Regions from separate parts of the Achromobacter sp. genome, predicted to be linked through region 2. Evidence: riboswitches for the same ligand, from Rfam matches in the RefSeq annotation. Region 2 holds a riboswitch; the other holds the start of a gene.
The links. A riboswitch is a leader RNA that binds a small molecule or an ion and turns the genes downstream of it on or off. The one in region 2 is predicted to bind manganese.

Region 1 (5,641 bases), on a different contig from region 2:
ATCTGGGGGCCTCCCCCGTGGCGGTGGCCCAGACGCGCCGCGTGCTGCTGGCCAAGCAGCTCATCCACGAAACTCATTTGCCCATGGCGGAAATCGCCTTCGCCTCGGGTTTCGGCAGCATCCGCCGCTTCAACGAGATTTTCCTGGACCTGTTCGGCCGCGCCCCCGGCGAGCTGCGCCGCTCCGAAAAACCCGAGGTATCCGCCGGCCGGCACGGCGAGATCAAGCTGCTGCTGCGCTATCGCCCGCCCTACGATTGGGACGCCATGCTGGCCTTCCTGCGGCTACGCGCGATTCCGGGAATCGAACACGTGACGCAGGACAGCTACGCGCGCACCATCAGCCTGGACGGCCATCAAGGCACCCTCACCGTACGGCCCGGCACCGGCAATGCCTTGCAGGTCACTGTGCGCTTTCCCCGCCTGCAAGCCCTGCCGACGATCATTGCGCGGGTACGGCGCGTGTTCGATCTGGCCAGCGATCCGGTGGCCATCGCCGCGCAATTCGCCGGTGATCCGGTCATGACTTCGTTGATCCAGGCCCGGCCCGGCCTGCGCGTGCCCGGCGCCTGGGACGGCTTCGAGCTGGCGTTGCGGGCCGTTCTGGGGCAGCAGATCACCGTCGTCGCGGCCATACGCCTGGGCGGCAAGCTGGTGGCGGCGCATGGCGCGCCCATGACCGAACCCGAAGGCGCCCTGACCCACGTCTTTCCGGAGCCTGCGGTCATCGCCGCGGCCGACCTGGCCACGCTGGGCATGCCCCGAAGCCGCGCCGCCACGCTGTCCGCCGTAGGCGCGGCAGCGGTGGCGGACAAGCACCTGTTTGACGCAGGCAGCGGGCTGGACGACGCCGTCGCGCGCCTGCGACGGATCAAAGGCGTGGGGGAATGGACGGCGCAATACATCGCCCTGCGCCAGCTGCGTGAACCCGACGCTTTCCCGTCAGCGGACATCGGCCTGATCCGTGCGCTGGAAAAACTGGAGTCGCGGGCAATCACGCCCGCCCAACTGTTGGCCCGGTCAGAGCAATGGCGGCCGTGGCGCGCCTACGCGGCGCAGCATCTGTGGACGGCGTAGGCGCCCAGGCGGACCGCTGCTACCGCTGGCCGCCCAGCGAACGTTCGAAGAAGAACCGCAGCATCTCGGCCGTGGCATCCGGACCGGATTGGTCCGTATAGGATCCGCTTGCCGACCCGCCGGCCCAGGCATGGCCGGCGCCATGGATTTCCCAGCGTTCGGCGCGGATGTCGCCCGCGGGATTCCGGTACAAGTACCGGGTGCTGTGGCGTTTGCCGCCAGCGCCGGGCATGCGGCAGGTTTCTACCGCCGCGGATGCCCCGACGCTGGCCGCCGCCACGGCCGGGCCATTGCCGGGGTGCACCGTTGCGTCGCGATCCCCGTGAAAGACGATCGTGGGCACCCCGCTCGCGGCCTGCCCCGCCGCATGAATGCCGGCCCCCTTCATGGCGGAAAGCGCGGACGGAAGATCCGACGCCACACCGGCGGCCAACCCCGAATGCACACCCGCGGCGGCGAACAGGTCGGGATAGGCGCCCGCCAGGATGGCGGCCATCGCGCCGCCCGCCGACAAGCCCGCCACGTAGACACGCTGCGGGTCGATCGCATGGGTATCGATGACGGCGCGCGTCATGCCGGCCAATATTTCAGGTTCGCCCCGGCCTCGTTGCTGATGATTGTGCTTGAACCAGTTCCAGCATTTCTGCGGATTGGCCTCGCGCGACTGCACGGGATACAGCACATAGAAGCCCTGCGCCCGCGCGGCCTGGTTCATGGCGGTGCCGGCAGCGAAATCGTCGGCGTCCTGGGTGCAGCCGTGAAGCATGACGACCAGCGGACGGGGTTCAGTGCCCGCGTTGGGCGGCACGTAAAGCTTGTAGCTGCGGTGCCCCCCGGCATTGCGGAAGGATCCCGCGGTGAACGTGTCGCCCGCTGTGGCCGGCTTGTCCGCAGGCGGGGCGACGTCGTCGACCGTAGCCGTTGCCTTTGCCGACCGGGCGGCGGGTTCCGGGATCTCCCAAGCCTCGACATCGATGACGTCGGCATCGTCTTCGCGGGCAGGCGCGGCAGTTGCCCCGCCCCGCAACGCGGCTTGGATGGCGGCGGTCGCGGCGGCGAGATCGCCGGAACGCGTCAGCCGGGTCGCCTGGTTCATGAGTTGCTGGAATTCGGGATGCATGGCGTTACCTTGACGGCTAGGGGAAAAGTCAGCGGATGCGCTGACGCAGGGCGGCCTTGACGGCGGCGCTGGCATGCAACGCGCCCAGGACCGTCACGGATTCGATGGTGGCAAGCGCCAGCTCGGGGGTGACGTCCGGCGCGATGGTCGCCAGCCCCAGCACCCGGATCTGCAGCATTTCCCCCGCGGCCTGAACCGCCAGCAGATCCTGCGAGGTGTAGTGCTGGATGCCCAGAACAAGCGTCTTTCGGCTGACCGCCTGGCGAACGGCCTCGCCATGCGTGGCCAGTTGGTTGCGGATGGCCGTTCGTATCAGGTCGGTGCGGTTCGCGTAGAACCCTTCCTGCACCAGAAGATCGATATGGCCCAAGTCGACATACCCGAGATTGATGGTGATCTTCTCATCGGAGGGCTTGGGGACGGAGGCGAGGGAGGGGGCACGAGGAGGCATGACGGAATATTAAAACCATCCACTTGGATGGCCTATGGATGTTTCAATTTGCCATATCCGGCATCCGGCGGCCGCCTTTTGCCGGTGTACCGTCCCCGCCGGCATTCCCCCACCCGCTCCAGGGACTGTCACACGCCCGACGGCAAGCTCTGCTAGACTGCGTTCTCTCTTTGGGGAGTAGCCGCCTTTCAGCCTGGCCTGAAAGGGCTTACGTCAACATTCTTGGCCCTAGCCGGCCATGGCGTAAGCGGCATTTGCGCTTGGCGAGACCACGGACTTTTCACACGACGCTGGGCGGTGTGGAGGGTCTGTGCCGTTCTCGCCCAGTCGGACCCCTCTCTCCATGAATGCCATCTCCCTCATCGTCCTCGCGTTCGCCATGTCGACGGACGCGTTCGCGGCCGCCATCAGCAAAGGCGCCGCCCTGCACAAGCCCCGCCTGCCGGAAGCCCTGCGCACCGGCGTCATCTTCGGGGTCATCGAAGCCATCACGCCCGTGATCGGCTGGGGGCTCGGATCTGTCGCGGCGAAGTTCGTGGCCGACTGGGACCATTGGATCGCGTTCGGGATGCTCTGTATTCTCGGGGGGCTGATGATCCGCAACGCCTTCAAGGAAGAGGAAGAAGACGCCGCGCCGGTCGTCCGCCATTCCTTCTGGCTCCTGGCCGCGACCGGATTCGCCACCAGCATCGACGCGATGGCCGTGGGCGTCGGCCTGGCGTTCGTCGACGTGAACATCGTGGTGGCCGCCATCGCAATCGGCCTGGCCACCACCTTGATGGTGACGATCGGCGTGATGCTGGGCCGCGCGCTGGGCAGCGTGGCGGGCAAGCGGGCCGAAGTGCTGGGCGGGATCGCGCTGATCGGCATCGGCTCGGTGATCCTGTACGAGCACCTGACGGCGGCGGCCGCAGCGTGACGCTTCAAGGATTTGAGTCTTCCAGGAAATCCAATGCCCGAACCTGGCAGGTGAACATTGAGAGTCGGAATTTACTCCAGCCCGCCGCCTTCCCTCAACATCGCCGATCAGCCTTGGCGCATCACCAGGTACTGTCCGATCCTTTCTGGAAATACGCCACCAGGAAATCCACGAACACGCGGACCTTCGCCGATAGATGGTGCCTTTCCGGAAACACCGCATAGATGTCGGCTTGCGGCAAGGCGTAGTCTTCCAGCACGCGCACCAGCCTGCCGCTGCGCAGGTAGCGGGCCAAGTCCCATTCCGCGCGTTGCAGGATGCCCAGGCCGGCCAGGCCCCAGGTCAGCGTGACTTCACCGTCGTTGCTGCTGAGGTTGCCGCGCACCTTCACGGTTTCGCTGCGGCGGCCCTTCGTGAAGCGCCACAGTCCGTAGGCGGCCTCGTTCTGGCGCAGCACGATGCACTGGTGCCGCGTCAGGTCATGCGGCGTGGCCGGCACGCCGTGCGTCTTCAAGTAGGCGGGGGACGCGCAGACCAGCCGCCGGTTGGGCGCGATCTTGCGGGCGATGAGGCGGGTGTCGGGCAGGTCGCCGAAACGCACCGCGACGTCGAACGCATCCTGCACGAAGTCGGCGGGACTGTCGGTCAGCTGCAGTTGCAGCGATACCTCAGGATATTTTGCGGCGAATTCCGCAATCGCGGGCGCGATGTAGCTGCGGCCGAAACCCAGCGGCGCGTTGACCTTCAACAAGCCGCGCGGGCTGGCCTGACGGCTGGCGATCAGCTCGTCCAGGTCTTCGATTTCGCCCAGGATGCGGCGGGCGCTTTCCAGGTAGACCTCGCCTTCGGCCGTGAGGCTCAGGCGCCGCGTGCTGCGGTTGAACAGGCGCACGCCCAGGCGCGCCTCGATCTGGGCCAGCCGCTTGCTGACCGCGGCCGGCGTGACATCCAATTCCCGCGCGGCGGCCGACATGCCGCCGGCGCGCGCGAGTTCAACGACGAGTTGCAGCTCCGTGGAATGACCCATGAGCCGGCGACATCAATCGCGGAAGTTCTCGAACTGCAGCGGCAGATCGACGTCGGTCTTTTTCAGCAGCGCGATGGCGGTCTGCAGATCGTCGCGCTTTTTGCCGGTGATGCGCAGCTTGTCGCCGTTGATCTGGGATTCCACCTTGAGCTTGGCGTTCTTGATGGCGGCGATCAGCTTCTTGGCCACCGGTTGTTCGATGCCCTGCTTGATCGTGACCTTCTGGCGCGCGCCGCCCAGGTTTTCCAGGGGGTCGGCCACGTCAAGGCAGCGCACGTCGATGCCGCGTGCCGACAAGCGGCCGCGCAGGATGTCGAGCATCTGCTTCAACTGGAACGCGCTGGACGCGACCTGGGTCACGACGAAGCCTTCCAGTTCGAACTTGGCGTCGGTGCCCTTGAAGTCGAAACGGGTGGAAAGTTCGCGGTTCGCCTGGTCGATGGCGTTGGTGAGTTCGTGTTTGTCGACTTCGGAGACGACGTCAAAAGTAGGCATGACACGGGTCCTGTTGAGTGATGAGTGAAAAAGGCGAATACATGCGTATCGCCTATTTTACCGGCCCCACGGCCCGTGTCCCCCTCACCCGGTCAACACCAGCAAGCGCTCCGGTTTCAGCGGGTGCGCGATCACCTGCGCATCGATCCCGTAAGCCAGGAACAGGTTGGCCGGCGTCAGCACCTGGGCGGGCGTGCCCACCGCGATGCCGCAGCCTCCGCTCAGCAGCAGCAGGCGGTCGCACCAGCGCGCGGCCAGGTTCATGTCATGCAGGATCACCAGTACGCCCGTATTGCCGGCGTGCGCCAGTTCCCAGGCGCGGCCAAGCAGGTCGCCCTGATGCTTCGGGTCCAGGCTGGCCGTGGGCTCGTCCAGCAGCAGGTAGCGCGCTTCACCAGGCGCGCGCGCGGCATGGCACTGCACCAGCACCCGCGCGAACTGCACGCGCTGCTGTTCGCCGCCGGACAGTTCGGGATAGCGGCGCCCGCCCAGGTGCGCCACGTCGGCCAGTTCCAGCGCCTGCGTCACCAGGGCATCCACCTGGCCGGGCGGC
Region 2 (5,641 bases):
CGTCGATCAGGACCAGGTCGCCGTCGCGCAGCACGGCTTCGCCCGCCGGGTAGTGCAGCACGCAGGCGTTGGCGCCCGTCGCGACGATGCTGTTGTAGGCCACGGCCTGGGCGCCGTGCCGGCGGAATTCATACAGCAGTTCGGCTTCCAGCTCGTATTCGTGCATGCCGGCGCGGGCGACGCGCATGGCGCGCGCGTGCGCCCCGGCAGAGATTTTCGCCGCGCGCCGCATCGCGGCGATTTCGGATGGGTCCTTGACGAGCCGCATCTCCGCCAGCAGGGGGCGGATGTCTTGCTGGCGCGCGGGCGGCGCGTGGCCGGCGCGGCTGGCGTCGCGGGCCGCAGCCAGCCAGCGGTGCAGGCGGCCGTCGGTGCGCTTGTCGCCAGCCAGGGGTGCATAAAGGGTGGGATGGTCCAGCATCAGCGCGGGCACCAGTTCGTCCAGCGCATCCAGCGCATGGGCGTCGTCGAAACCGAAGTACGCGGCGGCGGCTTCGGGGCCGAAACGCTTGCCTTCCCAGATCTCGTGCTCCACATGGCGCGGGCGGCAGAACAGCACGGCGCGGTCGGTCGCTCCCGCGATCAGCACCAGCCAGGCGCCCGGTTCGGTGAATCCGGTGAGATAGAAGAAGTCACTGTCGTGGCGATACGGGAATTCGGCGTCGCGGTTGCGGATCGCCTCGGGCGCGGTGGCCAGGATGGCAATGCCGCCGCCATCGGCGCGCATCCGGTCCATCAGGCGTTGGCGCCGGGCGGCGAAGGGGGCGATGTCGGCGGGAGGCAGGCTCATGGCGGGCAGGGGCGCGAACCCCGCGAAGGTGTGGATGCGGCTTACTTTACCCCGCTATCGCGCGGAAACAACAGCGGGCCGCGTTCCCGCGGCGTCCGCGCGGGATTCACTGGACCGTCAGGTCGGCGCTGCTACAATCGCCGCTCTGTCATTGGGGAGTAGCCATCCTTTGTCCCCAAAGGAGTTAGCGTCAACAGACTTGGTGGTTCAGGGCCGCGTAGCGGTTGCTAGAACCCCATGGCGCTAACGGTTTCCATGCAAGCGGCCCGCCCGCCGCATGGATCAGCCAGGCGAGACCTTTGGCCGCGTTGCGTTCACCCTAGCCGGGCGAGCCGTAGCGTCGCGCCAATTGGTTTCTGCTCGTCCGGCTGCGTTCATATGTTGCTCACCCTGTTTCTGTTTTTCCTGTCCGCGGCAGTGATCTACTTCGCCTGCGAATTCTTCGTCAATGGCGTGGAATGGGTCGGACACCGCTTCCATCTGGGCGCCACCGCCACCGGCACCGTGCTGGCCGCGTTCGGCACCGCCTTGCCGGAAAGCGCGGTTACCTTCATGGCCGTCGTGTTCGGCGACACCCCCGAGCAGAAAGACATCGGCGTCGGCGCGGCCATGGGCGGCCCGCTGGTGCTGGCGACCCTGGCGTACGCCGTGGTGGGCTTCGCCCTGTGGCGCGCCCGCAGGGGCCAGCCCACGCAAGCCAACTGTATCAACGCGGACCAGCGCCGGCTGGCCCGCGACCAGGCCTGGTTCATGGGCATCTTCATCTTCAAGGTGGGCCTGGGCCTGCTGGCTTTCGCCTGGAAGCCCTGGCTGGGCATCCTGTTCCTGGCGACCTACGGCCTGTACATCAAGCGCGAACTGAGCCATGACGAGGAACGGACCGACAGCGAGGACCTGGAGCCGCTCAAGCTGCGCCCCCGCGACGAGGACCCCACCATGTTCTGGGCCGCGACGCAGACCATCCTGGCGCTGGTGGTCATCGCGGGCGCCTCGCACGTATTCGTGAACCAGATCGAAGTGCTGGGCATCTTCATGGGCGCGTCGCCGCACGTGGCCGCCTTGCTGCTGGCGCCCGTCGCCACCGAATTGCCCGAGATCATGAACGCGCTGATCTGGGTGCGCCAAGGCAAGGAGCGTCTGGCGCTGGCCAACATCTCGGGCGCGATGATGATCCAGGCCACCATCCCAAGCGCCTTGGGCATCTTCATGACGCCGTGGCTGCTGGACGCCCCCTTGCTGGCCGCGGGCCTGTTCACGATGCTGTCGATCGGCCTGCTGTGGCTGCGGTTTCGCAGGTCGGTGATGAGCGTGCCGGCGTTGTCGGCGGTGGGCGGCTTCTACGCCTTGTTCGCCGCCTATCTGGGGTGGCATTTCTACGCCTGACCCCGGACTTGGATGCCGATTGCGGCGCAGGCTCAACGGGCCTGCGCCGTTTTTGCATTTTTTGGCCGTTTTCCAAGCAAAGAAGGCCCATAAACCTTGTCCATCAGTGGAAACCCGCGTAAACTCCTGCTGTTATCCATCCCAGGAGCAGTCTTCGTGAATACCGATTCCGGCGAAAGTAGTCGATCTTGCATCGACCTCGCTGTCTGACAGGAAACACGCAGAACTCCATCTGCCGCATCCTGTCATGCAGGTTGCGGCGTATCCCAAGCCTCGGGTGTCTACCCAGGCAATAGCGCAGGCCTTCGGCTTGCCGGGAATCTCCCCAACGTAAACCGCCAGAACCGCCGCTTGCCGCAGCGCCAGCGTTCGTGCACGTCTTGTGTCCGTTCGTCATGCGCCGCGCAGGCGTGCACGCGTACTCGCGATCACGCTCCCCATTCTTGCAATGGAGGTCGTTATGCGTTTCTTCGACTTGTTCCTACGCCGCGCAGGCGTGGACCGCGCCACCGCCCTGGGCCGCCGCCGCGGCACTTCGCGCTTGACGGTCATCTGTCCGCGCGACGAACTGGGCGCATTGCGCAAGCAGATCTGCCTGGACTTCAGCGCCGCCGGCCTGGATGTCTCGCAAGTGCAGATCGACCAGGGCCAGGACCCGAGCATGGCGTCGGCTTGCATCACCGTCAATTGCCCCCCGGAACTGCGGGCGGAACTGATGTCGCAAGCGCGCCGCCTGAGCGCCAATCCCGCCGTGCGCCACGTGCATTTCGGCGCGCAAGCCGCCGCGATGGCCTGACGCCAACGCCTATTCCCACAGGAGAGATCATGCCTAGTGCCTTAGACCCCGAACCTCGATTGCGCCATGTGCATGGCGCCGGCATGCCTGTCTGACCTGTCATCTCCCTGCGAGCCGACCGGCCGGACAGTCATCCCGGTTCCGACGGACTCCGCAGCAAAGAATCCCCGGCCAGGCCCTCAGAGGCCCGCGGCGCCGGTTTCGATTCCCTAGCTAGCCCCTTTCCGTTTTCCGCACCCGGCGCGACTTCGACGCGATCCGGACACCGGCAACGTTGCCCCGGTGCCTGCGCACGCCCGTACGCGGCGGATTGACGGCTTTCCCGCGAAAGCCGCGGCCCGCTGCTGCCCGCGCGCAGCCCGAGGGGCAGGCGCGCCCGTGTCTCCGACAACAACACCAAAAACCGGAGCACTCCGATGTTTACGTTCCTGAAATCGTTTTTTTCTTCCGCCGCAGGCCGACGGCGCGCAGGCCGCCACTTCCGGCGCTCCCCCATGCTTGAGCAAGGCGGCGACGCCGTCGCGGCATCCGTCGCTTCCGATACGTCGCGCCGCGCCAACCGCCGCATGCTCGACCTGTCCCGCATGGGCCTGGATGCCTTGTTCTCGCTGCTGGGCAGCGGCCGGGGCGGCTTATCGCAAGACCAGGCGCAGACCGCGCGCGAGCGCCACGGCGCCAACGAGGTCGACCACGAAAAGCCCTTGTCGTGGCCCGCCCACCTGTGGCTGTCCTACCGCAACCCGTTCAATCTCTTGCTGACCGCGCTGGCGGCCTTGTCGTGGTTGACCGACGTGTGGATGGCCGAACCGGACGACCAGTCCTGGACGGCGGTCGTGATCATCGGATCGATGGTCGTGATTTCGACCGTGCTGCGCTTTGCGCAGGAACTCCGTTCGAACCGGGCGGCCGAGGCGTTGAAGGCCATGGTGCAAAACACCGCCACCGTGCTGCGCAGCGGCCCGGTGGCGCCGTCGGGGGACGGCGCAGGCCGCCGCCCGTACAGCGCGCCTTTGCACGAATCCGGCTCGCACCAGCTGGAAGTGCCCCTGGCGGCGCTGGTGCCGGGCGACGTGGTGCTGCTGTCGGCGGGCGACATGATTCCCGCCGATTGCCGCATCCTGAACGCCAAGGACCTCTTCATCGCGCAGGCCGCGCTCACCGGCGAATCCCTGCCGGTCGAAAAGCACGCCGTCCAGCGCGTGGAGACCGGCAATTCGCTCGAACTGGAGAACATGGCCTTCATGGGGACCAATGTGGTCAGCGGCTCGGGCAGCGCGCTGGTCGTCGCGACGGGAGCCAACACGTATTTCGGCCAGCTGGCCGGACGCGTCACCCAGGCCACCCGCGCGCCCACGCAATTCCAGCAGGGCATCAACCGCGTCAGCTGGGTGCTGATCCGCTTCATGCTGGTCATGGCGCCGATCGTCATGCTGATCAACGGGTTTACCAAGGGCGACTGGCTGGAGGCGCTGCTGTTCGCGCTGGCCATCGCGGTGGGGCTGACCCCGGAGATGCTGCCGATGATCGTCACGGCCACGCTCGCCAAGGGCGCGTTGCGCATGTCGCGCCGTAAAGTCGTCGTCAAGCGGCTGGACGCCATCCAGAACCTGGGCGCGATGAACGTACTGTGCACCGACAAGACCGGCACGCTGACGCAGGACCGCATCGTGCTGGAGCGCCACACCGACGTCTACGGCACCACCAGCGACGATGTGCTGGCCTATGCCTACCTGAACAGCTACTACCAGACCGGCCTGAAGAACCTGCTGGACGTGGCCGTGCTGCAGCATGCCGAAGTGCAGCGCCGCCTGAACCTGGCGTCCCGCTACCGCAAGGTCGACGAGATCCCCTTCGACTTCTCGCGGCGCCGGATGTCGGTCGTGGTCAACGAGACCGAGAACGGCCGCGACCACCACGAGTTGATCTGCAAGGGGGCGCTGGAAGAAATGCTGTCTGCCTGCACGCGGTTGCGCGTAGGCAGCGAGGTGCACCTGCTGACCGAGGCGCGCCGGGCGGACATCCGCCGGGTGACGGCGGAGCTGAACCGCGACGGCTTGCGGGTGATCGCGGTGGGCGTCAGGGAGATGCCGCCCACGCAGCAGACTTACGGCGTGGCTGATGAATCCGACCTGGTGCTGGTGGGCTATATCGCCTTCCTGGACCCGCCCAAGGAATCGACCGGCCCGGCGCTGGCGGCGCTGAAGGCCTCCGGCATCGAGGTGAAGGTGCTGACGGGCGACGTCGAGCTGGTCACGCAGAAAGTCTGCCGTGAAGTCGATTTCGACGTGCGCAAGGTGTATCTCGGCGCCGAGATCGAGGCCATGAACGACACGCAGCTTGCCGCCGCCGTGCGCGAAGCGAACGTGTTCGCCCGGCTGACGCCCGCGCACAAGGAGCGCATCGTGCGCAGCCTGCGCGCGCAGGGCAATACGGTGGGTTTCATGGGCGACGGCATCAACGATGCGCCTGCCTTGCGCGCGGCTGACGTAGGCATTTCGGTGGATTCCGCAGTCGATATTTCGAAGGAGGCCGCCGACATCATCCTGCTGGAAAAGAGCCTGATGGTGCTGGAAGACGGCGTGATCGAAGGCCGCAAGACCTTCTGCAACATGCTCAAGTACCTGAAGATGACCGCCAGCTCGAATTTCGGCAACGTGTTTTCGGTATTGGTG

Region 1: it holds a riboswitch for manganese, as region 2 does, so the genes downstream of both, mntP (manganese efflux pump MntP) here and ACO6D5_RS19160 (sodium:calcium antiporter) in region 2, are expected to answer to the same signal.

The regions. Positions count from the first base shown of each region.
Region 1 covers NZ_DBHKZA010000008.1:43,649-49,289, reverse strand. The annotation lists gene ACO6D5_RS04680 (AlkA N-terminal domain-containing protein) at 1-1,076, shown strand, start outside; gene ACO6D5_RS04675 (extracellular catalytic domain type 1 short-chain-length polyhydroxyalkanoate depolymerase) at 1,096-2,196, opposite strand; gene ACO6D5_RS04670 (CopG family transcriptional regulator) at 2,225-2,647, opposite strand; yybP-ykoY riboswitch at 2,808-2,980, shown strand; gene mntP (manganese efflux pump MntP) at 2,991-3,566, shown strand; gene ACO6D5_RS04660 (LysR family transcriptional regulator) at 3,688-4,593, opposite strand; gene ACO6D5_RS04655 (YajQ family cyclic di-GMP-binding protein) at 4,606-5,088, opposite strand; gene ACO6D5_RS04650 (heme ABC transporter ATP-binding protein) at 5,173-5,641, opposite strand, start outside.
Region 2 covers NZ_DBHKZA010000052.1:27,790-33,430, forward strand. The annotation lists gene ACO6D5_RS19155 (aminopeptidase P N-terminal domain-containing protein) at 1-790, opposite strand, end outside; yybP-ykoY riboswitch at 931-1,089, shown strand; gene ACO6D5_RS19160 (sodium:calcium antiporter) at 1,169-2,173, shown strand; gene ACO6D5_RS19165 (hypothetical protein) at 2,634-2,969, shown strand; gene mgtA (magnesium-translocating P-type ATPase) at 3,386-5,641, shown strand, end outside.